3 regions of the Arthrobacter sp. UYCo732 genome follow, and region 1 is predicted to be linked to each of the others. Evidence: riboswitches for the same ligand, from Rfam matches in the RefSeq annotation. Region 1 holds a riboswitch; each other region holds the start of a gene.
The links. Region 1 has a riboswitch for S-adenosylmethionine ahead of ABIB45_RS09725 (acyl-CoA dehydrogenase family protein). Riboswitches for the same ligand answer to the same signal wherever they lie in the genome.

Region 1 (9,465 bases):
TCCACCGAAGTGCTGCTGCTGGGGCTCTCCGCCGGAAGTGACGCCGTCGGCCGGTTAATGCGCGACGCCGGTGCCTCCCATGAGGCGCTTCTGGCCGCCCTGCCGGGTGTCCGCGGTGACCGCAAGGTCACCAGCCCCGACCCCGAAAACACGTTCCAGTCGCTGGAAAAGTTTGGCACCGACCTCACCGCGATGGCACGTGCGGGCAAGCTGGACCCGGTCATTGGCCGCGACACCGAGATCCGGCGCATCATCCAGGTGCTGAGCCGCCGCACCAAAAACAACCCGGTGATCATCGGCGAACCTGGCGTGGGCAAAACGGCCGTCGTCGAGGGCCTGGCCCAGCGGATCGTGGCCAACGATGTCCCCGAAAGCCTGCGCGGCAAAACGCTTATCGCCTTGGACCTGGCCTCCATGGTGGCCGGAGCCAAGTACCGCGGCGAGTTCGAGGAGCGGCTGAAAGCGGTCCTGGAGGAGATCAAGCACTCCGAAGGGCAGATCGTCACGTTTATCGACGAGATCCACACCGTGGTGGGCGCCGGTGCCACGGGCGAGTCCTCCATGGATGCCGGAAACATGCTCAAGCCCATGCTGGCCCGGGGGGAGCTGCGGCTGATCGGTGCCACCACGCTCGATGAGTACCGCGAGAACATCGAAAAGGACCCGGCACTGGAGCGCCGGTTCCAGCAGGTCTACGTGGGTGAGCCGAGCGTCGAGGACACCATCGGCATCCTCCGCGGACTCAAGGAACGCTACGAAGCCCACCACAAGGTGACCATCGCCGACTCTGCCGTGGTGGCCGCTGCCACACTGTCCAACCGCTACATCTCGGGCCGCCAACTGCCGGACAAGGCCATCGACCTGGTGGACGAGGCCGCCTCCCGGCTGCGGATGGAGATTGACTCCGCGCCGGAGGAAATCGACCAGTTGCGCCGCGCCGTCGACCGCCTCACCATGGAGGAGCTTGCCCTCGAAAACGAAAAAGACGCCGCCTCGGTGGAGCGCCTGGCTGCCCTCCGCGCCGACAAGGCGGACAAGACAGAAGAGCTGGACGCGCTCAACGCCCGGTGGGAAGCCGAAAAGGCCGGCCTGAACCGGGTGGGCGACCTGAAGGCGAAGCTCGACGAACTCCGGAGTGCGTACGACAAGGCGGCCCGCGAGGGCGACCTGGAGACGGCGTCACGCGTGCTCTACGGCGAAATTCCGGCCGTGGAGCGCGAACTGAACGCCGCCACCGAGGCCGAAGCGGCCGTGACCGACAAGTCCGCCCAGATGGTGGCTGAGCAAGTGACCGCCGACGACATCGCGGAGGTCATTTCCGCCTGGACCGGCATTCCTGCCGGACGCATGCTGCAGGGCGAAAGCCAGAAGCTGCTGCACATGGAGGAGGAACTGGGCCAGCGGCTGATTGGCCAGTCCAAGGCTGTGACGGCAGTATCTGACGCCGTCCGTCGCGCCCGGGCCGGGATCAGCGATCCCAACCGCCCCACGGGTTCGTTCCTGTTCCTCGGACCCACGGGAGTGGGCAAGACTGAGCTCGCGAAGGCGCTGGCGGATTTCCTCTTCGACGACGAACGCGCCATGGTGCGGATCGACATGTCAGAGTACGGCGAGAAGCACTCCGTGGCACGGCTCGTGGGCGCACCTCCGGGCTATGTCGGCTACGAGGAGGGTGGCCAGCTGACTGAGGCCGTCCGCCGTAGGCCGTATTCGGTGATCCTGCTCGACGAGGTGGAGAAGGCCCACCCTGAGGTCTTCGACATCCTGCTGCAGGTGCTCGACGACGGCCGCCTCACCGACGGCCAGGGCCGCACCGTGGACTTCCGCAACGCCATCCTGGTGCTCACCTCCAACCTGGGCAGCCAGTTCCTCGTCGACCAGAGCCTGGACGCCCAGGCCAAGCGGAATGCCGTCATGGCCACCGTCAACGCGTCGTTCAAGCCGGAGTTCCTGAACCGGCTGGATGAGGTGGTGCTGTTCGGCGCGCTGACTGTGGACGAGCTGTCCCACATTGTGGAACTGCAGGTGGCTGAACTCGGAAAGCGGCTGCATGACCGCAGGCTCACCCTGGAGGTGTCCGAGGGCGCCCGTGCCTGGCTGGCCATGTCCGGTTACGATCCGGCGTACGGTGCCCGGCCGCTCCGCCGGCTGGTGCAGCGCGAGATCGGGGACCGCCTGGCCAAAGCCATCCTGTCCGGTGAGATCGCGGACGGCGACACTGTGCAGGTGGACACCGCGGCCGACGTCGAAGAACTCACCATCGAGGGGCAGGAGGCTCTGACGGGGCCCGACGGCGGTGCTCCCGCCGGCACCGGCCTGGTGGTCCGGCGGAAAAAGTAGGTGGGCGGGGCCGGCGGCGGAGCAACACCCGGATCTGGGGCTGGCCGGCGGAAGCACCCTATGGCCGTTCGTATGCCCGCAGACCACCAAGTAGGGCCGGCTAATTCGCGGTGTCGGCCTTGCGGCCGGCGCCGATGGACCAGACGCGCGGGGGAGTGGTGCCGTTGACGGCGTAATCGCCGACGATGCGGGCCTTGAAGACCCACGGGTTGTGGCTCGCGGCCGTGCGGGCGTTGCGCCAGTGCCGGTCCAGGTTCTTCTTGGTGCTGGTGCCGGAGGCGGCGAGGGCGTCGAAGATGTCCGAGGTAGCCCGGGTGGAGAGCTCCGTCAGGATGACCTGCGCCTGGGCGGTTTCGAGTTCGGCGAGGTCGTTGAGGCGCTCTTCCTCTTCGGAGTTGTTCAAGAATGAGCCTTGCTAGGCTCCCTGCAGTGCGCGGGCGGCGCGTTCGAGGGTGGCTTCGGCTGCGTAGGCTCGGGCCGATACCTGGCCAACGACCTGGAGGATCTGCGGGTCGGCTGCGAAGGAGTCGGCGTTGCCGTGGGAAAAGATCCTCGTCCGGTTGCGGACCTCGGTGGCGATCTCCCGCTCCGCGGCCTTGATGCTTCCGGCCAGCACGGCGAGGAGCACGGCCTGGTAGAACGCGGTCTGGTACTTGAAGCGGGTGTCGAAGTCGATGACGTTCCCCGCCTCGACGGCTGCGTCCGTAAACGTGCTGGTGCCGGAGCCGGTGGTGCGCTGGCCAAAGCCGTCCCAGTCATCGGAGTGCGCGACGCCGGGCTGGTGGGCGTTAACCACGGCGATCACCTTGACTTCGTTGTCTGTGCGCTGGGCGAAGGTGTCGATCCAGTCGGCGAAGATGCTGCCGGTGGAGTAGTACTTGGTGCCGTTGATCCTGAAACCACCTGTGGTGCTTTTATGGTCCGGGCTGACCTTGGTGAGGACGTCGCCGATCTTGACGGTGCCGACCTCGGTCCAGGAGTTGCCGGCGATCTCGCCCTTGACGAAGCGCTCCAGCCACAGGGCGCGCTGGGGGCCGGTGGAGACGAGACGGTCCTCGACGAACGCGAAGTGGCCGCGCAGGGCCTGCGGAATGTTCGAGTCGGCGGCGGCAAGCTCGGTGAGCAGGCGGAATAACTGGGGCAGTGTGGCGCCGAACCCGCCGTCCGACACAGGTACACGGAGGGCGCCGAAGCCTGAGGCGGTGAGTTCCTTGATTTCGGCGAAGGGCAGTTGGTGGTCCTGCTCGCGGGCGCTGGCGCCCTCGGCAATGCGGGCGAAGATGGGACGGAACCGGTTGGCGAGGGTGTCGTAGTCGGCCTCAGGGGTGGTGGCGGTTAGTGATGTCATGGGATTGCCTTTCGTTCATGTTCTGCGGGAAGTGGATTTTGTTTTGCTGAGAAGTTGTTCGTGGAGTCTTTATGCGGAGACCGGTTCGGCCGCCCCGCTGGTACGGAGCGCGGCTTGTCAGGGATCCTGCGAACGGCTGGTTTTGCTGATCACCAGGGCCGCGGCGTAGAAGACGGCGAGCAGGGCAACCAGCGCGCAGAACCAACCGAGCCCGGCGGACCCAAGCTGAGCAGGGCGTTGAGCCCGACGTAAAGGGCGGTGATGCCGAAAGGGACAATGCCGGAAGCCCCGGAGAGGATCAGGCAGAGATAAGACATGGAATATTTCCGTCCACGAGGACGCCACGCCGAAGCGGGCTCGATGCTTGCCGCAGCGCTTTTGCGAGGCGGCCGGATCTTCACCTGGGGCACCCCACCACGAAGAGGGTTGCCGCCCAACAAGCCAGGGCTCAATGTTGGAACTCTTGATCTGTGAGTAGGACTCTATGGGCCGCGGGCCGGCCGTACAACAAAGTTGACGCCGAATGAAGGGACGGCTCGAACGCGCGGAGCGTCTGCGGCCTGGATTACAAAAGAAGTCGACCTGGCGCCCGGTAAGCGCGGCGACGGGGGACCCCCAGCCTCCCGTGCCTTCCACCGCAGCGAACTCCGTGGACGGCGCGCTACTCCGCATTGAAACCCTAAGTTCCACGGATGGTGCGCCCCCTTTACAAGAAGATGACATCAGTGACACTGGGCTGCGACATCGGAGGAGCATCCTGGTCTAAAGGGTTAACCTGCACAAAGAAGGAGCTGGCCGAGGCTACAGCCGGTGTCTAGATTGGCGGGGCGTTTCCGAACTGGATATTGTTCAAAACGTACCTTGGGGCAACTCCTCACCCTGAGGTCAGACCGGCAATCGTGAGTCACCCGAGATGATCTCCGTCCGAAGCCCCGCCAGCGGGTCACCGAGATCGACCGGGCCCTGCACTTCTCCGGACCCACCAAGCCCCTTGCGGTTGACGTCGACGCCGGCACCATCGCGTCCAAGCTCAACAACAGCCGGATCCTTGCCTTGGCCATCGGCGCACTGGCATAGCCTACGTGGTGGTCCACTTCATCCGCGGCGGCGGCGTTGACCTGAACCTGATCAACTTCTTCATCCTCTTCCTCGGCATCCTGCTCCTGGGCACCCCCAACGCCTAACGCCTGGAACGATCTTGTCCAGCCGTTCTGGATCCTGCCGGCACTGGCCATCTCCAAACTCAAGCTCAAGGACTTTATGGGTTACACCGTGCTCATGATGCCGAAAGCAACGACGAACTGCACAACATGCTTTCGGGCCTGCCGCTGTTCCCGTACATGGACATCTCGGTCACACCCCTGGCGAAGCACCCCTCAGACATCCACTGACGCTGGAACTGATGCAACGACGTCGTGCTCCCTTGAACAGTCAGGGGAGCACGCTGGCGTTGATCGCATTTCCGCCGTCGGCCATGACGTAGCAGTCCACCCGGCGGTCGCCCGATTCCCAGCTCGTGCTGCTGGGGTACGCGCGCTGGAAGTTCAGCGGGTAGTCATTGGCGGCAGGTGCCAGCCTGGCCGCCTGACAGGCTTCCAGGGCCTTGGCGGCGAGGGCTTCCCGGCCCGGGTAAGAATCATTGCCCGGGTAGCGGAAAACGGCCACCAGCTGGGCGGAGTGGCCCGTATCGCAGGCCACCACCGTTGACCGCAGCGCCGCAGCATCAAAGTCCTTGAAGCAGTCCCCCAGCCGGTAGTCCGGCGGAGTTACACCGTCGCGGGGAAGTGCGGGCGGGGTGGGCAGGCGAGTGGGCAAAATCTCCACGACGCCGGAGCCCGGGTCTGCGGGCGGGCCGGTTGTCTCTGCTCCGAGCCAGCTCGCGAGCCACACCAGCCCGGCCACCACCCCCAGCAGAACCACCGCAAAGACTGCTTTGAGGGAAGTGGATGCTACCCGCCGGGGTTTTCGCGGCGGGTGGCCCGTCGCTGCGTCCGTCTCTGCCGCTGTTTCCGCCGGGGCTGCCACCTGTGGCACACCCGCTGTGGGCGGGGCGGCAGGTCTGGGCGGGATGGGATGCTGTTCCCTGTTGTCCATCCGGATACCTCCCGTTTCGCCTTGTCAAAGTGCCGTTCCGTGCACCCGCACCGGCAGCTGTTGAAGAGACTCTATCCAACAAAAAAGCCCGCAACCCGCGGTTCGGCGCGGTAAGGGTACCCGACATGGCCGTCGAACGCACAGGCTGGCAAGCACCTGCCGCCGAAAGCATGTAATCTAGGTGTACGACAAATTGACCAAACATTCCGGGGCCTCACCGATAGCCAAGGTGACCACCTCCGGTCCGAGTACAAAAGGGGGTCACGCCATGGGGCGCGGCCGTCAAAAGGCAAAAGCTACCAAGCAGGCTCGGGATATTAAGTACTATTCCCCGAACACTGACTATTCAGCCCTCCAGCGCGAGCTCAAGGGCCCTGAAGGTCGAGCCACAAGCCATTTCGCGAATGAGCCCGTTGAACCGGACTATTCGGCTTATGTGGATAAGTACGCGGACGATTTGGAAGAAGACGACGACGAGGTACATACCCGTCGCATCGGCTAGTTGTCGCAAACCGGATTCGCCGTAGGGCAGCCGGTCCCGTGACGCCGCAGTACACTCGGACGCCACATCTGTTCGCTTGTACAGCGCTTCTTTTTTCAGCACCCCGGATCCGGGCGGACCTGCGGTGCTGGCCTCAGTTATCAGGCCCGTTGCCTGTGCCGGAATCCGGTGCAGGCGGCGGGCCTTTTGGTGTTGACTGGAGTCTGATGCGATGTGCCGCCCGCGAAAGGACCTCCCATGACAGAGAACTCCCCCACTCCCCGCTACCGGCACGGCGAACCGTGCTGGGCCGACGTCCAGACCCGGGACGTCAACGCCGCCAAGGCCTTCTATGCAGCGGTATTCGGTTGGACGTTCAAGGACCTGCCCACCCCTGATGGCCGCAGCTACGCCAAGGCGTTCGTGGGGGAGGACCTGGTGGCCACAGTCGCGCCGCAGAACCCGCACCAGGAGGCGCAGGGGACCCACGCCCAGTGGAACATCTACTTCGCGGCGGAGGACGCCGCAGGGCTGGCCGAGGACGTCCCGCACGCCGGCGGCTCGGTGCAGTTCGGCCCCGAGGAAGTGGGGGACACCGGCGTGATGGTGTTTGTGGATCCTCCCGGCGGCGGGACCACCGGGGTCTGGCAGTCCGGAACGCACACCGGGACAGGCCGGTACAACCAAACCGGGTGCGCTCTCCTGGACGGAACTGCTGACGCCCGAGCCGCAGGCCGCCGTCGGGTTCTTCCAGCAGCTGTTCGGCCACGAGGTGACCGAGTATCCCCAGGACGACGGCGGGACCTACTCAACGCTGATGGTTAACGGTGCCGAAGTGGCAGGGATCGTCGCGGCTGAGGCTCCGGCGAGGTGGCAGATCTACTTTGGCGTCTCCGACGTGGCCGACGCCGTGCGCAAGGCTGCGGCGGCCGGGGCGGATGTACTAATCGCGCCGGAGTCTGACGAGGACGATGCTCCCGGTGCCACCGCAACCCTCAAGGATCCGCAGGGTGGCGTGTTCAGCCTGCTGGAGGTCTGAGGCGGAATATTAAGCAGGAACGCCCCGCAGCCGCTGACGAGCGGATGCGGGGCGTTCCCGTTCGTTTAAGCGCCCTAGGCGTAGGCGTTGACCAGGCGGACAGCGCCGCCGTCCACGCCCTTGGCGCCCTGGATGTAGTCCGGACCGGACTTGAGGATGGAATCCGAGTCCGCTGTGACGGTGCCCATGATCCAGGACGGCAGGCCACGGTCGTTGAGACGGCCCACGGCGGCGTCGGCAGCTTCGGCGGACACGATGGCCACCATGCCCACGCCGAGGTTCAGGGTGCGCTCCAGGTCGGCGAGCGGGACGTTGCCCAGCTCGGAGACCAGCTTGAAGATGGCCGGCAGTTCCCAGGTGGCGCGGTCCACCGTGGCCACGAGGCCCTGCGGCAGGACGCGGGCCAGGTTGGCGGCCAGGCCGCCGCCGGTGACGTGGCTGAAGCCGTGCACAGCTGCACCGCCGGCGGAGCCGCTGACCGGGAAGGTGCGGGCCAGGTCCAGGCAATCGGCGGCGTAGACGCGGGTGGGTTCCAGCAGCTCTTCGCCGAGGGTGCGGCCGAGTTCGGAGACCTGGCGGTCCAGGGCCCAGCCGGCGTGGTTGATGACGCGGCGGACCAGGGAGTAGCCGTTGGAGTGCAGGCCGGAGGAGGCCATGCCAATGACAACGTCGCCGGCGCGGACGCGGTCCGGGCCGAGGAGGTCGGAGGCTTCGACAACACCGGTGGCAGCACCGGCGACGTCGTACTCGTGCTCGCCCAGCAGGCCGGGGTGCTCGGCGGTTTCGCCGCCCACCAGGGCGGTGCCGGCAACTGAGCAGGCCGCGGCGATGCCACGGACAATGTCTGCGATGCGCTCAGGGACAACCTTGCCGCAGGCGATGTAGTCGGTCATGTAGAGCGGCTCGGCGCCAACCACCACGATGTCGTCCACCACCATGCCCACCAGGTCAAAGCCGATGGTGTCGTGGATATCCATGGCCTGGGCGATGGCAACCTTGGTGCCCACGCCGTCGGTGGACGTAGCCAGCAGCGGGCGCTTGTAGGTCAGCAGCTTCGAGACATCGTACAGGCCTGCGAAGCCGCCCACCCCACCGATGACGGAGGAGTTGTGGGTGGCCTTCACGGCACCCTTCATCAGCTCAACGGCGCGGTCGCCGGCTTCAACGTCAACACCGGCAGAGGCGTACGTGATGCCTGCGGCGTTCCCGGAAGTGTTGCCGGCGGCGGGGGTTGCGGAAGTCATACGGACTCTTTCTTGTCGGCGCCGGTGATGGCTTCGTGGAGGATCGCGGGAACGTGGTCTTCTTCGGTGAGCAGGTTCTCGAACTCGGCGTCCGGCCCCGGATCGCAGCCGGTGGCTCCGGCCTTCTCCGCCGGGTCCTCGCCGTCGTCGACTACGGGTGCAGCCAGGGCGGCCGTGGCGCCGGGGAGAGCAGAGGCCGACGGCGTCAGGCCGCCGAGGTCGGTGCGCTCCAGCAGGTTCTTGCCCAGTTTGTCCGAGCCGGGGAGCTCGATGGGGTATTTGCCGGTGAAGCAGGCGGTGCAGAGGCGTTCGCGGGGCTGCCGGGTGGCGTCGATCATGCCGTCTTCGGAGATGTAGGCCAGCGAGTCGGCGCCGATGGCCTGGGAGATTTCGTCGATGGTGGCGCCGTTGGCGATCAGTTCCGCACGGGAGGCGAAGTCGATGCCGTAGAAGCAGGGCCACTGCACCGGCGGGGAGGAGATCTTCACGTGAACGGACGCGGCGCCGGCTTCCCGGAGCATCCGGACGATGGCGCGCTGGGTGTTGCCGCGGACGATCGAATCGTCCACCACCACAACACGCTTGCCGCGGATCACGGATTCAAGGGCGTTCAGCTTGAGCCGGATGCCCAGCTGGCGGAGGGTCTGGGAGGGCTGGATGAACGTGCGTCCCACGTAGGAGTTCTTGACGAAGCCGTGCGCGAACGGGATGCCGGATTCCTCGGCGTAGCCCACAGCGGCAGGGGTGCCGGATTCAGGAACCGGGATGACGATGTCAGCTTCCTGGGTGTTTTCGCGGGCCAGCTGGCGACCCATCTCCACGCGGGACTCGTACACCGAACGGCCGGCGATCGCCGCGTCCGGACGCGCGAGGTAAACGTATTCGAACACGCAACCGGCCGGCGTCGCTTCCGCGAAGC
Region 2 (9,465 bases), on a different contig from region 1:
CCATGATTAGAGCCGACAGGTGTTCGTCGGACCCGCAATCCATAACCGCTGGCGGCGGGCAAATATTCCGCAAAAGTGCAAGACTAGAACGGACTCCGCCGCATTCGGTGCGGTTCGTCCAGCCAGGAGGAAATCCATGTCCTTTGTCCGTACTCTCGCCCGGCCCATGCTGGCATCCAGTTTCGTTATCGCCGGACTGGACAAGCTGAAGAACGCCGATGACACCGCGCAACAGCTCTCTCCCCTCCTGCGGAAGGCCGCGGCGTCCCTGCCGTTCCAGGCTGACGAGAAAATGCTGGCTCGGGTGATCGGCGGAACGCAGGTGGGTGCAGGCGTCCTGTTCGGCCTGGGTAAGTTCAGCCGCCTCGCGGCAACACTGCTCACCGCCATTTCGCTTCTGAACACGTTTGTGGAGTGGCGCAGCGCGGATATAAGCACCAAGGCTGGCCGCGAGGCGCGCCGCAACCAGCTCCTCAAGAACGTCTCCCTGAGCGGCGGCGCCCTGCTGGCATCGATGGACACGGCCGGCAAGCCCGGCCTCGCCTGGCGTGCCGAGCACATCGCTGCCGACGCCCGGAAGTCTGCTGCGGGTGCCCGGAAGACCACCGGAAAGCAGTTCCACAAGGCGGACAAGGCCGTACGCCGCGCCGTGGAACACGCAACGGGGGCGTAAGGACGGATGACCGGTTCCACCCCGACTGATTATCCCGGTTCCGCCGATACCGTCCCGTACTGGCCCGCGCCGTTTGCGAGCCGGCCGATCAACGCCACCGTCACCGTGCCGGGTTCAAAGTCCCTGACCAACAGGTTCCTTGTCCTGGCCGCACTGGCTGACGGACCATCGCGGCTGCGGGCCCCCCTGCATTCCCGCGACTCCGCCCTCATGATTGACGCCCTCCGCCAGTTGGGCGCCACCATTACAGAGGTGCCCGGCGACGGCGCGTTTGGACCGGACCTGGAGGTCACGCCCCTGAGCCAGGAGGCGCCGTCGTCACGGACGCACATTGATTGCGGCCTGGCCGGAACGGTGATGCGGTTTGTCCCGCCGCTTGCGGCCCTGCGGACGGGCGCCAGTGTTTTCGACGGCGACCCCCACGCCCGGAAGCGCCCCATGGGCACCATCATCGAGGCGCTGCAGGCGCTCGGCGTGGCCCTGACAGCGGACGACGGCGCGGCCCCCTCCGCGCTGCCGTTCACCGTTGAAGGAACCGGGGAAGTCCGCGGCGGCCACCTGGTGATCGACGCCAGCGCGTCGTCACAGTTTGTTTCGGCCCTCCTGCTGGTGGGCGCGCGGTTCACGGACGGCCTCCATCTGGAGCACGCGGGCGGACCGGTGCCCAGCCTTGACCACATCAACATGACGGTGGCGGTACTCCGCGGCGTCGGGGTGTCGGTGGACGATTCCGTGCCCAACAACTGGGTGGTGGCACCAGGCCCTATCCGCGCGTTTGACCAGCGCATCGAACAGGACCTCTCCAACGCCGGCCCCTTCCTGGCTGCGGCCCTGGCCTCCGCCGGAACGGTGAGGATCCCGAACTGGCCGGCCGGAACCACCCAGGTGGGCGATCTCTGGCGGACCATCCTGGTGGATATGGGCGCGAAGGTCAGCCTGGCTGATGGCGTCCTGACCGTCACGGGCGGCCCGGAGATCAAGGGAGCCGTGTTTGACGAAACCAGCGAGCTCGCCCCCACACTGGCGGCTCTGTGTGCCCTGGCCAGCGGTCCGTCGCAGCTGACCGGCATCGCCCACCTTCGCGGCCACGAGACGGACAGGCTGGCAGCGCTGGTCACCGAAATCAACCTGCTTGGCGGCGATGCCGAGGAAACCAGCGATGGGCTGGTGATCCGCCCGGCCAAGCTGCACGCCGGCGTCGTCCACACCTACGCGGACCACCGAATGGCCACGGCCGGGGCAATCCTCGGCCTGGCCGTGCCGGGAATCGAGGTGCAGGACATCGCCACCACCGCCAAGACCATGCCGGAGTTCCCACAGATGTGGGCGGACATGCTCGCGCAGGGCACAGCAGCCGGCGACGGCACGGAAGGTTCCAGCGGTGGCCCGCAGCACTGACTCCTGGGACGAGTCCGACGTCCGGATCCGCCCCAGCAAAAAAGGCTCACGGCCGCGCACCAAGGACCGCCCCAGCCACGACGACGCCGTCACGGGCCGCATCATCACCGTGGACCGCGGCCGGTACACCGCCGTCGTGGGTGAGGACTCGGGCGACGAGCGGATCATCATCGCCGCACGGGCCCGTGAACTGCGCCGCTCCCCTGTGGTGGCCGGTGACTTCGTCTCGCTGGTGGGGGACGTTTCCGGCGAGCCCGACACCCTGGCCCGCCTGGTCCGGATCCAGGACCGACGCACTTTGTTGCGCCGCAGCGCCGATGACACGGATCCGATCGAGCGTGCCGTGGTGGCCAACGCCGACCAGCTGGTGGTGGTGGTGGCCGCCGCGAACCCGGAGCCGCGCACCGGCTTCATCGACCGCGCTCTGGTGGCCGCATACGACGCCGGCATTGAGCCGCTGCTGCTCGTCACCAAGGCGGATGTCAAGGATCCCGCAGAACTGCTGTCCAACTATGAGCACCTGGACTTTCCGGTGATCATCAGCCGGACGGCCGACTCCGCCGCCTCCGGCATCGACGCGCGTTCCGATGACGGCCTCTCGGCCCGCCTGGACGGCGACGCCGTTTCAATGCTACGTGCCTACCTCGACGGCAAAGTCACCGTGATGCTGGGCCATTCGGGCGTGGGCAAGTCCACTATGGTGAACGCTCTCACCGGCGCCGAACGGGCCACGGGCGGCGTGAACGCGGTGACGGGCCGCGGCCGCCACACGTCGTCGTCGGCCCTTGCCTTGAAGCTGGCAGGCGCCCCGGCCGGCAGCTGGATCATCGACACCCCCGGCATCCGCTCGTTCGGCCTGGCGCACGTGGACCCGGACCGGATCCTGCGGTCGTTCCCGGACCTGGAGCCTGGCACGGATGCGTGCGAGCGTGGCTGCAAACACAACGCGGCCGCGGTCAAGTGCGGGCTGGACTCGTGGGTGGCCGAAGGGCAGGCCGGTCCCACCGGCCCGGCCCGGCTTGCTTCGCTGCGGCGCCTGCTGGGCAGCGACCCGCGGCTGGAAGGCCAGGAATCCAAGGAACTGGGCAGCGTGGGCTAGAGGACCGGCGCCCGACGTCCCCGACCCTGAGCCCGTTAGACGGTAGTTTGGAACCATGATCCAACCCGCTTCGAGCTACAACGATGACCTGCGCCTGGCCCACGTGCTGGCAGATTCCGTGGATGACCAGACCATGAGCCGCTTCAAGGCGCTGGACCTGCACATCGAGACCAAGCCTGACCTGACGCCGGTCACTGATGCGGACAAGTCGGCTGAAGAGGCCATCCGCGGCCAGCTGTCCCGCTCGCGCCCCCGGGACGCCGTACTCGGTGAGGAATTCGGCAGCTCCGGCCACGGCTCCCGCCGCTGGATCATTGATCCGATCGACGGCACCAAGAATTTTGTCCGCGGCGTCCCCGTCTGGGCCACGCTAATCGCGCTCGTGGACGAGGGCGAACCTGTGGTGGGCGTGGTCAGCGCACCCGCGCTGGGCAAACGCTGGTGGGCAGCAAAGGGCGCCGGCGCTTACATGGGCAGGTCCCTTGCCGCAGCAACCCGGCTCCGTGTCTCGAATGTGTCCAACCTCGCGGATGCCTCGCTGTCTTATTCAAGCCTGGGCGGCTGGAAGGAACGCGGCAACCTGGATGACTTCCTGGGCTTGACCGAGGACGTCTGGCGGACGCGCGCGTACGGCGATTTCTGGTCCTACTGCATGGTGGCCGAAGGCTCCGTTGACATCGCCTGCGAGCCGGAGCTGAACCTGTACGACATGGCGGCCCTGGTCCCCATCGTGGTGGAGGCCGGCGGCCGGTTCACCTCATTGGAGGGCCAGGACGGGCCATTCGGCGGCAATGCGCTGGCCACCAACTCGATCCTGCACTCCGAGGTCCTCAAACGCCTCAATCCCGGCCTGGACGATCTGCTGTAGGCGCACTTTACCGAATTATCGACGGCGGGCGCCTCCTGAAGGGGGCGTCCGCCGCCTTATGTTCGCAAGAATCGCCTTCTGGGTAAATGAACGTAATAAACGACTTAACATTCAGCCGGGCTTTTCTCCGGCCGCAGCGATGAAATAGGCTCCTTAACAGGTCACGAGTGCCAGCGCTAAACCCCGGTTTGCTGGCCGGCAACCCTCCATTCGCGGTGGGGTGCCCCGGGTGACGACCAGGCCGGTCCGGAACGGACCCGGCAAGCGCGGATTCCCGGGACCGGGAATCCTTTTTGAGTGAGGTCCCCGTGACTACTGCCACCGTCTCCCCCGCCATCCAGAACACCGTCGCCACCGGTCTTTCCAGCGAACCAGGCGCCCTTGCGGGACGCCCGCTGTCCGCCGTCACCGGTGCGGAAATCCAGGCTCCGCTGATCCAGGGCGGTCACGTCAGGTACGCAAACCTGGACTACGGCGCGTCCGCCCCCGCACTCTCCATTGTGTCCGCCTACCTCAACGAGATCCTGCCGTTCTATGCCAGCGTCCACCGCGGTGCCGGCTATGCGTCGCAGATCAGCACGTCCGTTTACGAGAACGCCCGGAACATCGTCCGGGACTTCGTAGGCGGCCGCCACGACGACTCCGTCGTCTTCACGCGGAACACCACTGACTCGCTGAACCTCCTCGCGGGTTGCCTCCCGCAAACGGACGGGCGGCCCACCGGTGACGTTCTCTACCTGGACATCGAGCACCACGCCAACCTGCTTCCGTGGCAGGGCGTCCCGCACCGCAGTGTGGTCGCCGCCGACACGGTTGCCGGGACCATCGAGGTCCTCCGTGCCGAACTTGAGCAGGGCAACGTCAGCCTGCTCGCGGTCACCGGCGCCTCCAACGTCACCGGCGAGATCCTCCCGATTAGGGCACTGGCCGCCCTCGCCCACGAATACGGGGCGCGGATCGTGGTGGACGCCGCGCAGCTGGCGCCGCACCGTCGCATCAACATCAGCGCGGACGACGTCGACTACCTCGCCTTCTCCGGCCACAAGCTCTACGCCCCGTTTGGTGCCGGGGTCCTGGTGGGACGCACCGACTGGCTCGACTCCGGTACGCCGCATCTGGCAGGCGGCGGCGCCGTCCGGGAGGCAAAGCTCGACGGCGTCAGCTGGGCTACCGGACCCGCCCGCCACGAGGGCGGCTCCCCCAACGTGTTGGGGGCCGCCACGCTGGCCCGCGCCACGCAGGTCATCGCGTCGCTGGACCAGGACCGCTGGCACGCCCATGAGGCAGCCATCCGGTCATTCCTGGTGGACGGGCTCGGGAAGATCGACGGCGTCACCGTCCACCAGATCTTCTCGGACACAGACCCTGGCACCGGCACCATCGGCGTCGTGAATTTCTCAGTGGCCGGTTACGACGCCGGATTGGTGGCCGCGTATCTCTCGGCCGAGCACGGCGTTGGCCTGCGGGACGGCCGCTTCTGCGCGCACCCGCTGCTGAAGCGCCTCGGCCTCCCGTCGGGATCCCTGCGGGCCAGCTTCGGCGTCGGCTCCCGGTTGGAGGACGCCCAGCGGCTCCTGGCCGGCCTCGAACAGCTCCGCAGCACGGGCCTGGGCTGGGACTATGTGGTGGATTCCGGCCGCTGGGTTCCGGCCAACGACACGCGCACGTACCCGCACTGGGCACCGAACACCCCCGGCACGGCCGGAGCCGCTCCCTGCCTCGATGACTGAGGGCGCTGACGACTAAGGCCGGGACTGACCGGCTGACTGACGATGCGCGGCCATGCGGTAAATTCGAAGGATACGCATGGGCACAGTTGAAGGAGGCCGCACGTGGCACGGGGTGGCCCCAAGCTCGAGCACGGACGCCGTCTGGAGCTCGGGCAGAGCTTCCAGGACGGCGGCGAACACTATCAAAAGGTGCGCCCCGGCTACCCTGATGATTCCGCCGACTGGCTGGTCCCGGCCGGCGCCCGTGAGGCTGTCGATGTGGGCGCCGGTACCGGCAAATTTGCCGCGCTCCTGTTGGAGCGGGGCCTGGCTGTCACCGCCGTGGACCCGTCCGCAGACATGCTGGAACAGCTGCGGGCCCACTATCCGGCGGTAGCGGCAACCCAGGGGACCGCCGAGGCCACCGGCCTGCCTGACTCTACGTTCGACGTCGTCAGCGTTGCCCAGGCGTGGCACTGGTGCGATCCGGTGCCGGCCAGCACCGAACTGGCGCGGATCCTCCGGCCCGGCGGAACGCTGGGACTGATTTGGAACCAGCTGGACACGTCACTTCCCTGGGTGCACAGGTTGTCTCGCATTATGCACGCCGGAGACGTCTACAAACCTGGCTTCCGGCCGGCGGTTGGGCCGGAGTTCGAGGGCCTCGAGAGCCACGTGACCCGCTGGGATGACAGCCTCAGCACGGCGGACATTATGGAGCTGACGAAGTCGCGCAGCTACTACCTGCGTGCCAACGAAGCCACCCGGAGCAAGGTCCTGGCGAACCTCGACTGGTACCTGCACGAACATTTGGGGCACAACGCCGACGACGACATCGCCCTGCCGTACCTGACCCTGACGTGGCGGGCCGTCAAGGCGTGACGGCCACGGACCACCGGGTAGGCTTGGACCCGTGAAGTCCAGCGCCCCCTCTTCCTCCATCGAGGACTACGTCAAGGTCATCTACGGCTTCACGGAGTGGCAGGACAAGCCCATCACCTCCTCGCAACTGGCCCAGCGCCTGGGCGTGGCCAACTCCTCGGTCTCGGAGATGGTCCGCAAGCTCAAGGACCAGGGCCTGGTGGACCACAAACCGTACAGCGCCATCACCCTCACCGCGGCAGGTATCCGGCTGGCGCTGTCCATGGTCCGCCGCCACCGCCTCATCGAGACCTACCTCGTCCAGGAACTCGGCTACAGCTGGGATGAAGTCCACGACGAAGCCGAGCTTCTTGAGCATGCGGTGTCGGACACGTTTATCGAGCGTATGGCAGCAAAACTGGGCAACCCCGAACGCGACCCCCACGGGGATCCAATCCCGACGGCGGATGGGGAAGTCCTGATGCCGGAGGCGCACCTGCTTGGCCAACTCGACCCCGGCCACACGGGCCGGATCACCCGGATCAGCGACGAGAACCCGGACCTGCTCCGATACCTTTCGGCAGAGGAAATCGACCTCGACGCCAATGTGGAGGTCATGGGCCGCAAGCCCTTCGGCGGGGCTCTGGTGGTGCGGATCAGCAATGCCGGCACGACGCGGGAGTTCGACCTGGCCGACGCAGTCACGGCTGCGCTGTGGGTCCACACCGACCGCCCCCACGCCGGCTGCACGCTCGGTGACCGCTGAATGAAGCACGCTGCCGAATGACCAGGTACGGCATGCCTGACTGGCGCGCCTGGCTGGCCGTAGCGGCTGGCGGGCTCGCCGGAACGGAACTTCGTTATGGCCTGGGGCTCGCCTTTCCGGAACATGCCGGCGCAATCCCCTGGACCACGCTGGGCATCAACGTGGCCGGGAGCTTCGTCCTGGCGGCCCTCACAACAGTGTGGATCGCGCGCCCGCATACCGCCTTCTGGCTCCGGGCAGGGCTTGGACCGGGGCTGTTGGGTTCTTTCACCACCTTCTCGGCCGTGGTTTTCTCGATGGACCAACTGGCGCGGGCCGGTGAGCATCCCCTGTGGCTTGGCTATCTGGGGCTGTCCCTGCTGCTCGGGCTGGGCGCTGCGGCCGGTGGGTGGCGGACGGGGCGGCTCGTGGCCGACCTGGTGGCTTCGTGAGGGGGTTTGGTCCTGTGATGGGTGCAGTCCTGGTGGGCGTCTTCGGTATGGGGGGCGCCCTGTTGCGGTTCGCCGTCGACAGCTGGTTTGCGCACCGTACGGGGCAGCCAGGACCGAGCGCTGTCGGTGGCACCAGCGGTACCGGCAGCGGCGGCCGCGCCAGTACGCCGCGGCACTGGCCGTGGGCCACGCTGGTGGTCAACGTCGCGGGTTGCCTGATCATCGGGCTGTCCATCGGGATCACCGGAAAACTCGGTTTGACGCCTGAGTGGCAGACCGCCGTCGCAACTGGCCTTGCCGGCGGGCTGACCACCTTCAGTTCCTGGACTACTGCCACGGTCCGGCTCCTGAGCGAGTCGCGGCTCGGCGCTGCAGCCCTTAATGTCGGCGCCAACCTGATTGCAGGTTTCGCCGGTGCGGCGGTGGGCATCGCCCTGGCATCCTGAGCCTGCCACCCGCACGGAGCGTAAGGTCCGGCCCGGCCGGGTTTGGTGCCGTCCCGTATCGTTGACTCTGATGATTAGCAGACGTGACGCGGCAATTGCCCTTGATGTACCGATGGAAATGGCCCAGCGCCATGGCATCCCCAAGCGCCTGAGCGAGGCGGAACTGGGCGAGATTCTTGACAACCCGCCGGCCTGGCTGGTCCAGTCGCGGGCCAACCGCACAGGCAAGCGCCCGGTGTGGGTCCACCTCGAATGCGCCGTCTGCGGTTATGAGGAAGCGGCCCGGCCCAAGAAATGGTGGCCGGACTTCACCTACGTCGTCTGCGAGCATCACGCCCCCGATGAGGTGCCGCGCACTCAGGCGGGGTTCATCAGGAGCGAGTTCGACGGCGTCGGGACCCGCTTTGTGGGCATCGCGGACGTCCCCGCACCTGCCTGATTCCGGGCATATCATTCGGCGCAAATCAGGGGTACTTTACGAAGAGGGACGTAGTCCGTCCCCCGTCGTAAGGAGCACGCCATGCCGGATAAATCACCGCACCAGCAGCTGAACAAGAAGCCAGTTAAAACCATCAAGGAAAAACGCGCGGAAAAGAAGGCCAAGAGCCCCCTGGAAGGCGCACCGGATCCGGTGGCGCATCTGAAGAAGCGCCGGTAGCGGTTACCCGTTCCCTGCCATCTCTTCCGGTACGGCCACAAGTTCCAGTTCCTTGCCGTCCCTCAGCACCCTGATGTCCAGCGGCTGCCCGATCGCGTCAGCGAAGAGCAGCTTCTGCAGGCTTTCGGCGTTGCTGACGGGGCGGCTTCCGGCTGTCAGGATGAGGTCACCCGCCTGCAGGCCCGCGCGGTCCGCCGGCGAGGCGGCCAGCACTTCCACTACCCTCAGTCCGTCCCGCTGTCCCGTCCTGATCACCACGCCGGCGCCGAGCCTGATCGGTGTGCTGACAACGCCGAGGTAGGCCCGCCTGACGCGGCCGTCCTTGAGCAGTGCCGAGATGATGCGCCGCGTGGTGGCATTGATAGGGACCGCCAGGCCCAGCCCGGCGCCGGCCACTGCGGTGTTAATCCCCACAATCCGGCTGTGCGAATCGGCCAGAGCGCCGCCTGAACTGCCGGCGTTGAGCGCCGCATCGGTCTGGATAACGTCCTCGATCACCCGCCGGTTACCGCCCGACCACACGGGAATGGCCCGGCCCAAGCCGCTGACCACGCCT
Region 3 (9,465 bases), on a different contig from region 1:
GGCTCGATCACGTACGGGGTGTAGCGCTCATTGGTGGCCTGGTTGAAGTAGCTCAGGTCCTGGCCGGACGCCTTGGAATGCGTGGAGAGGTCAAAGTCGGTGCGGTTGGCGATGCCCTCCAGCTCGCCCCATTCCGAACCCTGGAAACCGAAGCGGTATTCGATGTCGGTGGTGCCCTTGGAGTAGTGGCTGAGCTTTTCCAGCGGGTGCTCGAAGAAACGCAGGTTGTCCTCGCGGATGCCCAGGCCGGTGTACCAGGACATGCGCTCCTTCATCCAGTACTGGTGCCACTCTTCGTCCGTGCCGGGCTCGACGAAGAACTCCATTTCCATCTGCTCGAACTCGCGGGTGCGGAAGATGAAGTTGCCCGGGGTGATCTCGTTCCGGAAGGACTTGCCGATCTGGCCGATGCCGAACGGCGGCTTTTTCCGGGACGTGGTGAGGACGTTGTTGAAGTTCACAAAAATGCCCTGGGCCGTTTCCGGACGCAGGTAGTGCATGCCTTCCTCGCTGGCCACCGGGCCGAGGAAGGTCTTGAGGAGGCCGGAAAATTCCTGCGGTGCGGTCCATTCGCCACGGGTGCCGCAGTTGGCGCAGGCGATGTCCTTCAGGCCGTTTTCGGCGGGGCGGCCCTTCTTTTCCTCATACTCTTCCTCAAGGTGGTCTGCACGGTAGCGCTTGTGGCAGGAGAGGCACTCCACCAGGGGGTCGGAGAAGACCTCAACGTGGCCGGAGGCTTCCCATACCTGGCGGGGCAGGATGACGGACGAGTCCAGGCCAACCACATCTTCGCGGCCGCGGACCATGGACTGCCACCACTGGCGCTTGATGTTTTCCTTCAGCTCGGCACCCAGGGGCCCGTAGTCCCAGGCAGAACGCGAACCACCGTAGATCTCACCGGCCTGGAACACGAAACCCCTCCGCTTGGAGAGGGAAATGACCTGGTCGAGTACGGACTTTGGTGCCATGGTGGAACTCCAATTTTCTACAGGGCCGCTGGGTGCGGTCCGCGGTTTATCTGGCCCCGATGCACGGGTGTGCAATCCCGCTGACTGCGGGCGGGGCGAATGAACGAAACAAGGGGCTGGGAACGGTGCTGGGAACAAGGTGCAGCGGACTGCGTGTCCTAGCCTACCGGCCACTGCGCCGGGAAAGCGCTACCGGCGGAAGGCACCCCGGGGCCAAGGCAGGGTGGCCAAGATAATAGCGCCCAGCGTCAGCAGGGTGCCCAGGACGGTGGTCAACTCCACGACAGTCCCCGGCGCCGGCACCAGGAGGTCCAAGCCCAGCGAACCCAGAAGTTGCCCCGCGATCATGCCCAGCCCTGTGACCAGCACTCCCAGGCTGCGGACCAGCAGCGCACCCAGGCCAATAAAGATGCAGCCCATGGGCCCGCCCAGGTAGTACCACCATTCGGCCGGCAACGGATTGCCCGGTCCGAGCAACGCCACTTTGATGCCCAAGGCAATCCACAGCAACACCGCACCGGCGACGAAGTTGACCAGTGTGGCCGCAATGGGCGAGCGGTAATGGACCGTGGCCGTCCCGTTCATGGCCTGCTGGAAACTCATGAGGAACCCTGCCAGGACGGGGAGGATCAGCGGCAGGACCAACTCCGGGCCGCCTGCGCCGTTCAGCGAGGTGCCGTCCAGGGAGGTGCCAGTGCCGCCCTGCAAGCCGGAGCCGGCCAGCCGCGGCGAAACAGCCCATGCCACCGCGGCCACGGTCAGCACGCAGCCCACCACCCGCATCGCGGTCACAGCCCGTTTGCCGGCAGGTCCGATGCCCAGCCGGTCCACTAGCAGGCCACTCAGCGTCTGGCCGGTCACCACTGCCACCGTAAACAGGGCCACGCCCAGGACGCCGACGGTGAAGGACTGTGCGAACACAAAAAAGGCACCGATCCCGCCGGCCAGGACATATACGGGCGGGAAGGCCCGGCTCCGAACCGCCGGCAGGATCCTCGCAAGCCCGGCGCGGCCACTGGGCATGACCAGGGAGATCACGATCATCAGCACCAGGCCGGTGCTGAACCCCACAACAGCCGCGGCGATGCCGTCGTTGAGCCTTGCCCCCAGGGCGCCGTTGATGCGCCCTTGGACGGGAATGGCCAGTCCCGCCCCGACTGCCAGCGGAAGGCCGGCGAGCAGTGGCAGCCGTGGGGTGTGGGTCATTGAATTCACCTTACGTCAGGCATTATTGCTGGTATGAGCAACCAGGACATTGAAGAGATCCCCATCCGTGACAGCATGATCCGCCTCGGCCAGCTCCTGAAGCTCGCCAGCCTGGTGGAGGACGGCGTGGAAGCCGCCGAGCTCATCAAGAACGGACTCGTCAAGGTCAACGGCGAGATCGACGAACGGCGCGGCCGCCAGCTGCACAACGGCGATACCGTGACGGTAAATGGCCAGACGGTCAGGGTCAGCGCTCCCGAAGCCTGACACCCGCACTCGCGACAACAACAACGGCGCGGCCAGCGCCACTTAGCCGCGGGCCGCCGTCGTCCGTTGCTTGTGGTGTCTGTTACTTGTTCAGCACCTCGTGGGTCAGGAACTCGGAGACGTGCCCGATCTCCTGCTGGTTGATGCCGTGCCACATCCCGGTATAGAGCACCTTGGTGAGCTTGACGTGCCCACGGACCCAGCCCATGGTGTATTCGATCTTGTCCGGAGTGATCACCGGATCCTGCTGGTCGCGGCCCCAGAACAGAGGGACGGATCCGTCCAGTTCGCTGTCCCGGAACGCGGGATCGCCGTCGGCATCAATCACAAAGCCGGAAAGCCCGACGACGGCGGCGTAGTCGGTGGGCCGCTGCCGGAGCAGCGTGGTGGCCATGGCCATGCCCATGGAAAAGCCCAGCAGGGTCACGGACGGGTGGTGGGCCTTGACGGAGTCGATCCAGCCCTGCACGTAGCCGGCCGCCTCCTTGACGGCGTCCAGGGTGTAATCGATCGAGGCCGTCAGCGGGAACCACATGAAGCCCGGACCAGTGGGCAGCGGCGCCCTGAGCGAGGCAACCACAATTTCCTCGGGCAGCAGATCCGCCAGGCTCAGCAGGTCCTGTTCGTTGGCGCCATAGCCGTGGAGCAGCACCAGCAGCGGCCGTCCGGAGCGCTGGTCCTCGGGCCGGGACCACATAACAACAGGGGCGGGAAATACTTGGGCGTCAGTCATGGTTTCCATTCTTACAGTTACCCGCCGGTAACTACCTACGGTGGCGTAGCTTACGGACGAAGGGGCAGGATAGGACGGTGAGTGACGCGAGAGCCCTGCAGAATCCGCACACGGTTACGGAATCCCACCCGTGGAGCCGCTATGTAGCCATGGGAGATTCCTTTACGGAGGGCATCGGGGACCCCGAACCTTCGAGCCCCGGCGGATACCGCGGCTGGGCTGACCGCGTAGCCGAGGAACTGGGCCGCGGCCAGGACGATTTTGCCTATGCCAACCTGGCCGTCCGCGGCCGGCTCCTGCAGCAGATCGTGGACCAGCAACTCGCCGCGTGCCTGGCTCTCAAGCCGGACCTCGTGACCCTTTCCGCCGGCGGAAACGACCTCATCAGGCCCGGCGGCGACCCCGACGCCCTCGCGGAAAAGCTCGATTCGGTGGTCCAGATCCTGGCGATGGGCGGCGCCACGGTGGTGCTGTTCAACGGCCCGGACACGGGTTCCTCTGTTTTGGGGCGGATCCGCAGCAAAGTGGCCATCTACAACGAGAACCTCCGCACCGTGGCGGCACGCCACGACGCCATCATTGCCGACATGTGGTCGCTCAAACAGCTGAATGATCCGCAGATGTGGGACGAGGACCGCCTGCATTTTTCACCGCTGGGGCACCACACCATCGCCGCCATGGTGCTGGACTCGCTCAATGTGAACCACACGCTGGAGCCGCTTCTGCCCAAGTCAATGCCACAGCGCACGTGGCGCGAAGCCCGGTCCGGGGATTTGGTGTGGGCCCGCACGCACTTTGTCCCGTGGGTGGTGCGGCGGCTGCGCAACCGCTCCTCCGGCGACGGCATTACCGCAAAACGCCCGACGCCGGGGCCGGTGTTCGGTCCGGGCGTCCCCTTGGGTTCCGGTGAGGGTCCGCTGGGCACCACCGACGTCCGCCGCTAGCCGCCGGCGCGGCGCCCGGCCCCACTCGGCGGATCGACCTGATCCAGTGCTACGACGAATACGTGATGGGCTATTCCGCCGCCGGGCATTATCTGGGCGGCATCGCTCCCGCGTTCCCGTGGGACGGTGCGCCGATGCACGTGGTCCTGCTGAAAAGGCGGCTGGCCGGTTTCTGGCGGCACATCCTCTGTCCCGGTCGCTGCGAGCTGGACATCCGTGTGTTCGACGCGCCCGATCGGGCCCCTTCGCGGCACGACGCGGGGCAAAGCCGTGGAGCGTGCGGTGCAGTGCGCCGTGGACCGGGACGGGGCTTTCCTGGGAATCCGGGCCGTCTGGGTGGCTCCGGAGACTTAGGCTGGCCGGGGCTTAAGCTGGAAGGACACATATGAGAGGCGCTACACCGTGAACAGCTTGTTTTTCTGGATCATCATCCTGTCGTTCGTGATTCCGATTGCGATGCGGATGTACCGGAAATCTGTCAACAAACGGAATCAGGGGCAGGGGTTCTCCGGCGGCTACCCCGGTCAGTTTCCCGGACAGCAAAACCGGCAGCCCCGCGATGGCTACACGCAGCAGGATTACATGAGCGGCGGCTACCGCGAGATCATGAGCCCGCAGCCCCTGCCGCCGAGCCAGCCACTCCCGCCGATACAGCCTGTTCCGCCCGCCGACCAGCAGTTCCCCGGCCAGCAGTTCCCGCCGTACGGTCAGCCGCAACAGTATGGGGAGCCCCAGAACGGGCAGCAGCGCAGTGCAGAAACACCCAAGGCCCCCTCTGCCCCGGCGACTCCCCCGCCGCCGTCGGCCCCGCAGGGCTACCGCGCCCGGAAGCTAGCCGAGCTGGACCAGCAGTACAGCAATGGTGAACTGGCCATGGAGGAATACATGAAGCGCCGCTCCGACATCATGAACGGCTGATCCCCGCCCAGAACCTCGGCGGCAGGGAACCTCCGCCCTGAACCAGAACGGGCCCTAAACCTGGAACCCGTCCTAGACCAGGAACACGCTCCGCAGCTGGTTGCCGAGCTGGCCGATCTCGGTCAGGAAGCCGTCGTGGCCGATCGGAGCCTCGATGACATGGACGTCCACCTCGCCGGGGAGCGCGTCGGCCAGTTCGCGGGACTGCGACGGAAAGTACAACCGGTCGCTGTCCACGGCCGCCACGAAGAACCTGGCGGTGGCGCGGCCAAGAGCCTCGTCCAGGGAGCCCCGGCCGCGGCTGACATCGTGGCTCATCAATGCATCGGTGAGCGCGATGTAACTGTTGGCGTCAAAGCGGCTCACCAGCTTTTTCCCTTGGTGGTCCAGGTAGCTTTCCACCTGATAGCGCCCGCGCTCCCCCAACGCTGCGGCCCGAAGCGGTGATTCGGGAAGCTGCGCTGAGCGTCCGAAACGGCCGTCGAGTTCCTCTGCCGAACGGTAAGTGATGTGGGCGATGCGGCGGGCCAGCGCCAGGCCGTCCTGGGGCAACGGTCCGCCGTAGTAGTCGCCGTCGTTAAAGTTGATGTCCTGCCGGATGGCGAGGGTCTGCGCCTGGGCGAACGCGATCTGTTCGGCCGTACTCGCCGCCCCGACCGAGATCACAGCGCAGCGCTGCACCCGTTCCGGGAAGCTGACCGCCCACTCCAGCGCACGCGCGCCGCCCAACGAGCCGCCCAGCACGGCAAACCAGCTGTGAATGCCCAACTGGTCAGCCAGCCGCGCCTCAGCCTCCGTGGTGTCACGCAGCGTCACCAACGGAAAACGGGATCCCCATGGCTTTCCATCAGGGGCTTCCGACGACGGGCCGGTGGAGCCGTAGCAGCCGCCCACAATGTTGATGGAGACCACAAAGAAACGGTCAGTGTCCACCGGCGCACCGGGTCCGGCCAGCTGCTCCCACCAGCCGGGCTCGTCGCTGTCGCCGCGCGTCACGTGCGTGCTGCCGGTCAGAGCATGCTCAATCAGGACGGCATTGGAGCCGTCCGCGTTCAGCGTTCCCCACGTTTCGTATGCCAGAGTGACGTCCGGCAGGTTGCCGCCGGCTTCGAGCTGCAGGCCGCCAATGCTGGCGTAGCGGACCACGCCGTTTCCGGGAGCCGCAGTTCGGGAGATGGTGATCGTCATGGAAAGGACCTCTTCTACGCGCTTGCCCGCCGTCATTTGACCGGCTGGCCAGGTCCTCACCCGGGGCACCCCGCCACGGAAGAGGGTTGCCGGCCAGCAAGCCGGGGCTGTCGCTGACACTCATGACCTGCTTCGAGTGTACGAAACAGCCCCGGCCTCTGGCTAAGAGTGTGACTGGTTGTGACTTCGCGGGGCTTCCTGGCTCAGCTGACGGCCGCGCCCTTGGCCGCCCGGAACCCTGCTTCGAGGTCGGCGATGATGTCATCAATGTGTTCGATGCCCACCGATAGACGCACCAGCCCCGGTGTCACACCGGCGATGGCCTGCTGCTCGGGTGGGAGCTGGCTGTGCGTGGTGGACGCCGGGTGGATGACCAGCGAGCGGACGTCCCCGATGTTGGCCACGTGCGAGTGGAGATCCAGGGCGTCCACGAAGCGCTTGCCTGCTTCCGCCCCGCCGGCCAGGGTGAATCCAACCACGGCACCGGTGCCCTTGGGACCGTACTTGCGGCCCCGTTCGTACCAGGGGCTGGACGGCAGACCCGCATAGGCGACCGATTCGACGTCGTCCCTTGCCTCCAGCCAGCGCGCAACGTCGACTGCGTTGGCCACGTGCCGTTCCACCCGCAGGCTCAGCGTCTCCAGCCCCTGGGCAATCAGGAAGGCGTTGAACGGGGACACCGCCGAGCCGAGGTCACGAAGCAGCTGGACCCGCGCCTTCAGGATGTAGGACAGGTTGGCGCCGAGCGCCCCTCCGGCCCCGAGATCCCGGGCGTACACGAGCCCGTTGTACGTCGGATCCGGAGTGTTGAAGCCGGGGAACCGTTCCGGGTCCTTGCCGAAGTCGAAATTGCCGGAGTCCACGATCACGCCGGCGATGGCAGAGCCGTGCCCGCCCAGGTACTTGGTCGCCGAATGGAGCACAATGTCTGCGCCCCATTCGAGCGGGCGGATCAGGTAAGGCGTGGACAGGGTGTTGTCCACGATCAGCGGCACGCCGGCATCGTGGGCGGCCTGCGACACGCCCTCGATGTCCAGCACGTCCTGTCGCGGATTGGAGACCACCTCGGCAAAGAAGAGCTTGGTGTTGGGCTGCACGGCGTCCCGCCACTGCTCCAGGTTGTCCGGGTCCGCCACAAACGTCACGGAGATGCCGAACTTCTTCAGGGTGTGCGCCAGGAGATTGTAAGTACCGCCGTAGAGGCTGGGGCTGGCCACCACATGGTCCCCGGCCTCGGCAATGTTCAGGATGGCAAAGGTTTCCGCCGCCTGTCCGGAACTCAGCAGAAGGGCCGCCAGCCCGCCCTCCAGGCTGGCAATACGCTGCTCCACGGCATCCTGCGTGGGGTTGCCGATGCGTGTGTAGATCGGCGCGAGCTCCGCGAGGGCAAACCGGTTGGCGGCGCTTTCCGCGCTGGGGAAGACGAACGACGTCGTCTGGTAAATCGGGAGGGCACGGGCGCCTGTGGCGCTGTCCGGCTCCTGGCCAGCATGGATCTGGCGGGTTTCGAAAGACCATCCGTTCGACATTCAGGGCTCCTTTGACGAGATATGGCACTGCGCATGTGCGTTCAGTGTAGGAAGGCTTCCGGGCCGGTAACAGGATTGTGACGAAGGTGGTCAGGGGCGGTTTTCAGGGTTGTTGTGCGCGGGTGTCGATGGGCTGCCGAAACACAAAACCTGGTAAGGCAACCCTTAGCTGAGAGGCGCATCACAAAGTGCCAAGATGATGGCATGCGCATGGATCACGTCTCTTACGCCTGTGAACAAGATGGCCTCGTTGCCACCACCGAACGTATTTCGTCCGCCCTCGGCGTTGAAGCCGTGAAGGGTGGAGTGCACCCCCGTTTCGGAACCCGAAACATGATCATTCCCCTCGCCGACCACAAATACCTGGAAGTTGTAGAGGTTCTGAACCACCCGGCTTCGGACAAGGCTCCCTTCGGGCAGGCTGTCCGGGCACGGTCCGAAGCCGGCGGCGGCTGGATGGGATGGTGCGTCGAAGTGGACGACCTCGCCCCGTTCGAAGACCGCCTGGGCCGGGCCGCCGTCAACGGCAACCGCAAGTTCCCGGACGGTCGTGAGCTGGCCTGGAAGCAGATCGGCATCCTGGGCCTGATCGCGGACCCGCAGGTTCCCTACATGCTCAAGTGGGAGGGCGACCCCTCCCTCCACCCGTCCAACGCCTATGAGAGCAACGTCAAGATGAGCTGCCTGACTATCGCCGGGTCCGCCGAGCGAGTGACGGCTTGGCTGGGTGAACCGGTAGAGAAGCCGTTGGAGGACGTGGCAGTCGAGTGGGTTGCACCGAAGGGAACCCCAGGCATCCTGTCCGTGACGTTCGAAACTGCCACCGGAGCCGTCACCATCTGACGGTCCGTTTCCGACCAATATCCGATCCCCCGGGCAGCGCTGCCCGGATCACATCTTCGGCCGCCATCAGCGCGTGACAACGACGTCACCTGCCGACGGCGGCCGAATCGCTTTAACGGAACCCAGCCGCGTCACCCCAAGCCAACAGCCCGGCCGAACAAGCTAAAGCCCACAAAAGCCACAATGTCCAGCACCGCATGGGCGATGACCAGCGGCATCACCCGCTTCGTCCTGGTATAAAGCCAAGCGAACACCACCCCCATAACGACGTTGCCGAAGAACGGCCCGAATCCCTGGTACAGGTGATAGGTGCCGCGGAGCAGGGAACTGGTAAAAATTGCCAGCGGTATGCTCCAGCCGAACTTGCCGAAGCGGTCCAGGAGGTAGCCCACCACTATGACTTCCTCCACCACGGCATGCCGCAGGGCGGAGAGGATCAGCACGGGAATGGTCCACCAGTGGGCGTCGAGTGCGCTGGGAATGATGGCGGTAGTGATTCCCAGCGCCCGGCCCGCGGCATAGAGGCCCAGCGATGGAATCCCGATCAGTGCTGCGAGGCCAAGGCCCTGCAACAGGTCACGGCCCGGCCTGGCGAAATTGAATCCGAGCTTCTGGAAGGCCGAACTGCCGTGCGTGCTCACGCCCGCGCCCGCGCCCGACTGCCGTTGGTCCGTGAGGAAGTAGATAACCAGGAGCACGGGTACCAGGGCAAAGATAATATCCAGCAACTGGTACGTGAGGTCGAAGTATTCGCGGGAACTCCGCGACTGGTTCAGCGTGGAGGTTCCCTCCGCAAGCGGGGCCCGCGACATCTTGTCCAGCAGTTGAACCACTGAGTACACGGCGGACTGCCCCAGGGACAGTCCAAG

Region 2: linked by a shared signal. The riboswitch ahead of ABIB45_RS00810 (aminotransferase class V-fold PLP-dependent enzyme) and the one ahead of ABIB45_RS09725 (acyl-CoA dehydrogenase family protein) in region 1 are both predicted to bind S-adenosylmethionine.
Region 3: linked by a shared signal. The riboswitch ahead of metX (homoserine O-acetyltransferase MetX) and the one ahead of ABIB45_RS09725 (acyl-CoA dehydrogenase family protein) in region 1 are both predicted to bind S-adenosylmethionine.

The regions. Positions count from the first base shown of each region.
Region 1 is NZ_JBEPPJ010000005.1:39,222-48,686, reverse strand. It holds gene clpB (ATP-dependent chaperone ClpB) at 1-2,340, shown strand, start outside; gene ABIB45_RS09730 (acyl-CoA dehydrogenase family protein) at 2,441-2,743, opposite strand; gene ABIB45_RS09725 (acyl-CoA dehydrogenase family protein) at 2,756-3,688, opposite strand; SAM riboswitch class IV at 4,044-4,157, opposite strand; partial or broken gene ABIB45_RS09720 (muconolactone Delta-isomerase family protein) at 4,969-5,079, shown strand; gene ABIB45_RS09715 (septum formation family protein) at 5,120-5,782, opposite strand; gene ABIB45_RS09710 (DUF3073 domain-containing protein) at 6,051-6,284, shown strand; gene ABIB45_RS09705 (VOC family protein) at 6,522-7,088, shown strand; gene ABIB45_RS09700 (VOC family protein) at 6,976-7,302, shown strand; gene purM (phosphoribosylformylglycinamidine cyclo-ligase) at 7,377-8,546, opposite strand; gene purF (amidophosphoribosyltransferase) at 8,543-9,465, opposite strand, start outside.
Region 2 is NZ_JBEPPJ010000001.1:177,035-186,499, reverse strand. It holds gene ABIB45_RS00830 (DoxX family protein) at 137-673, shown strand; gene aroA (3-phosphoshikimate 1-carboxyvinyltransferase) at 680-2,071, shown strand; gene rsgA (ribosome small subunit-dependent GTPase A) at 2,055-3,170, shown strand; gene hisN (histidinol-phosphatase) at 3,226-4,038, shown strand; SAM riboswitch class IV at 4,198-4,311, shown strand; gene ABIB45_RS00810 (aminotransferase class V-fold PLP-dependent enzyme) at 4,347-5,768, shown strand; gene ABIB45_RS00805 (class I SAM-dependent methyltransferase) at 5,871-6,629, shown strand; gene ABIB45_RS00800 (metal-dependent transcriptional regulator) at 6,661-7,374, shown strand; gene ABIB45_RS00795 (fluoride efflux transporter FluC) at 7,407-7,805, shown strand; gene ABIB45_RS00790 (fluoride efflux transporter FluC) at 7,823-8,251, shown strand; gene ABIB45_RS00785 (hypothetical protein) at 8,322-8,690, shown strand; gene ABIB45_RS00780 (hypothetical protein) at 8,772-8,909, shown strand; gene ABIB45_RS00775 (S1C family serine protease) at 8,913-9,465, opposite strand, start outside.
Region 3 is NZ_JBEPPJ010000003.1:254,107-263,571, reverse strand. It holds gene ABIB45_RS07375 (glycine--tRNA ligase) at 1-968, opposite strand, end outside; gene ABIB45_RS07370 (DMT family transporter) at 1,158-2,174, opposite strand; gene ABIB45_RS07365 (RNA-binding S4 domain-containing protein) at 2,208-2,441, shown strand; gene ABIB45_RS07360 (alpha/beta hydrolase) at 2,524-3,174, opposite strand; gene ABIB45_RS07355 (SGNH/GDSL hydrolase family protein) at 3,324-4,118, shown strand; gene ABIB45_RS07350 (hypothetical protein) at 4,521-5,036, shown strand; gene metX (homoserine O-acetyltransferase MetX) at 5,109-6,224, opposite strand; SAM riboswitch class IV at 6,238-6,352, opposite strand; gene ABIB45_RS07340 (bifunctional o-acetylhomoserine/o-acetylserine sulfhydrylase) at 6,428-7,753, opposite strand; gene ABIB45_RS07335 (VOC family protein) at 7,958-8,596, shown strand; gene ABIB45_RS07330 (CPBP family intramembrane glutamic endopeptidase) at 8,728-9,465, opposite strand, start outside.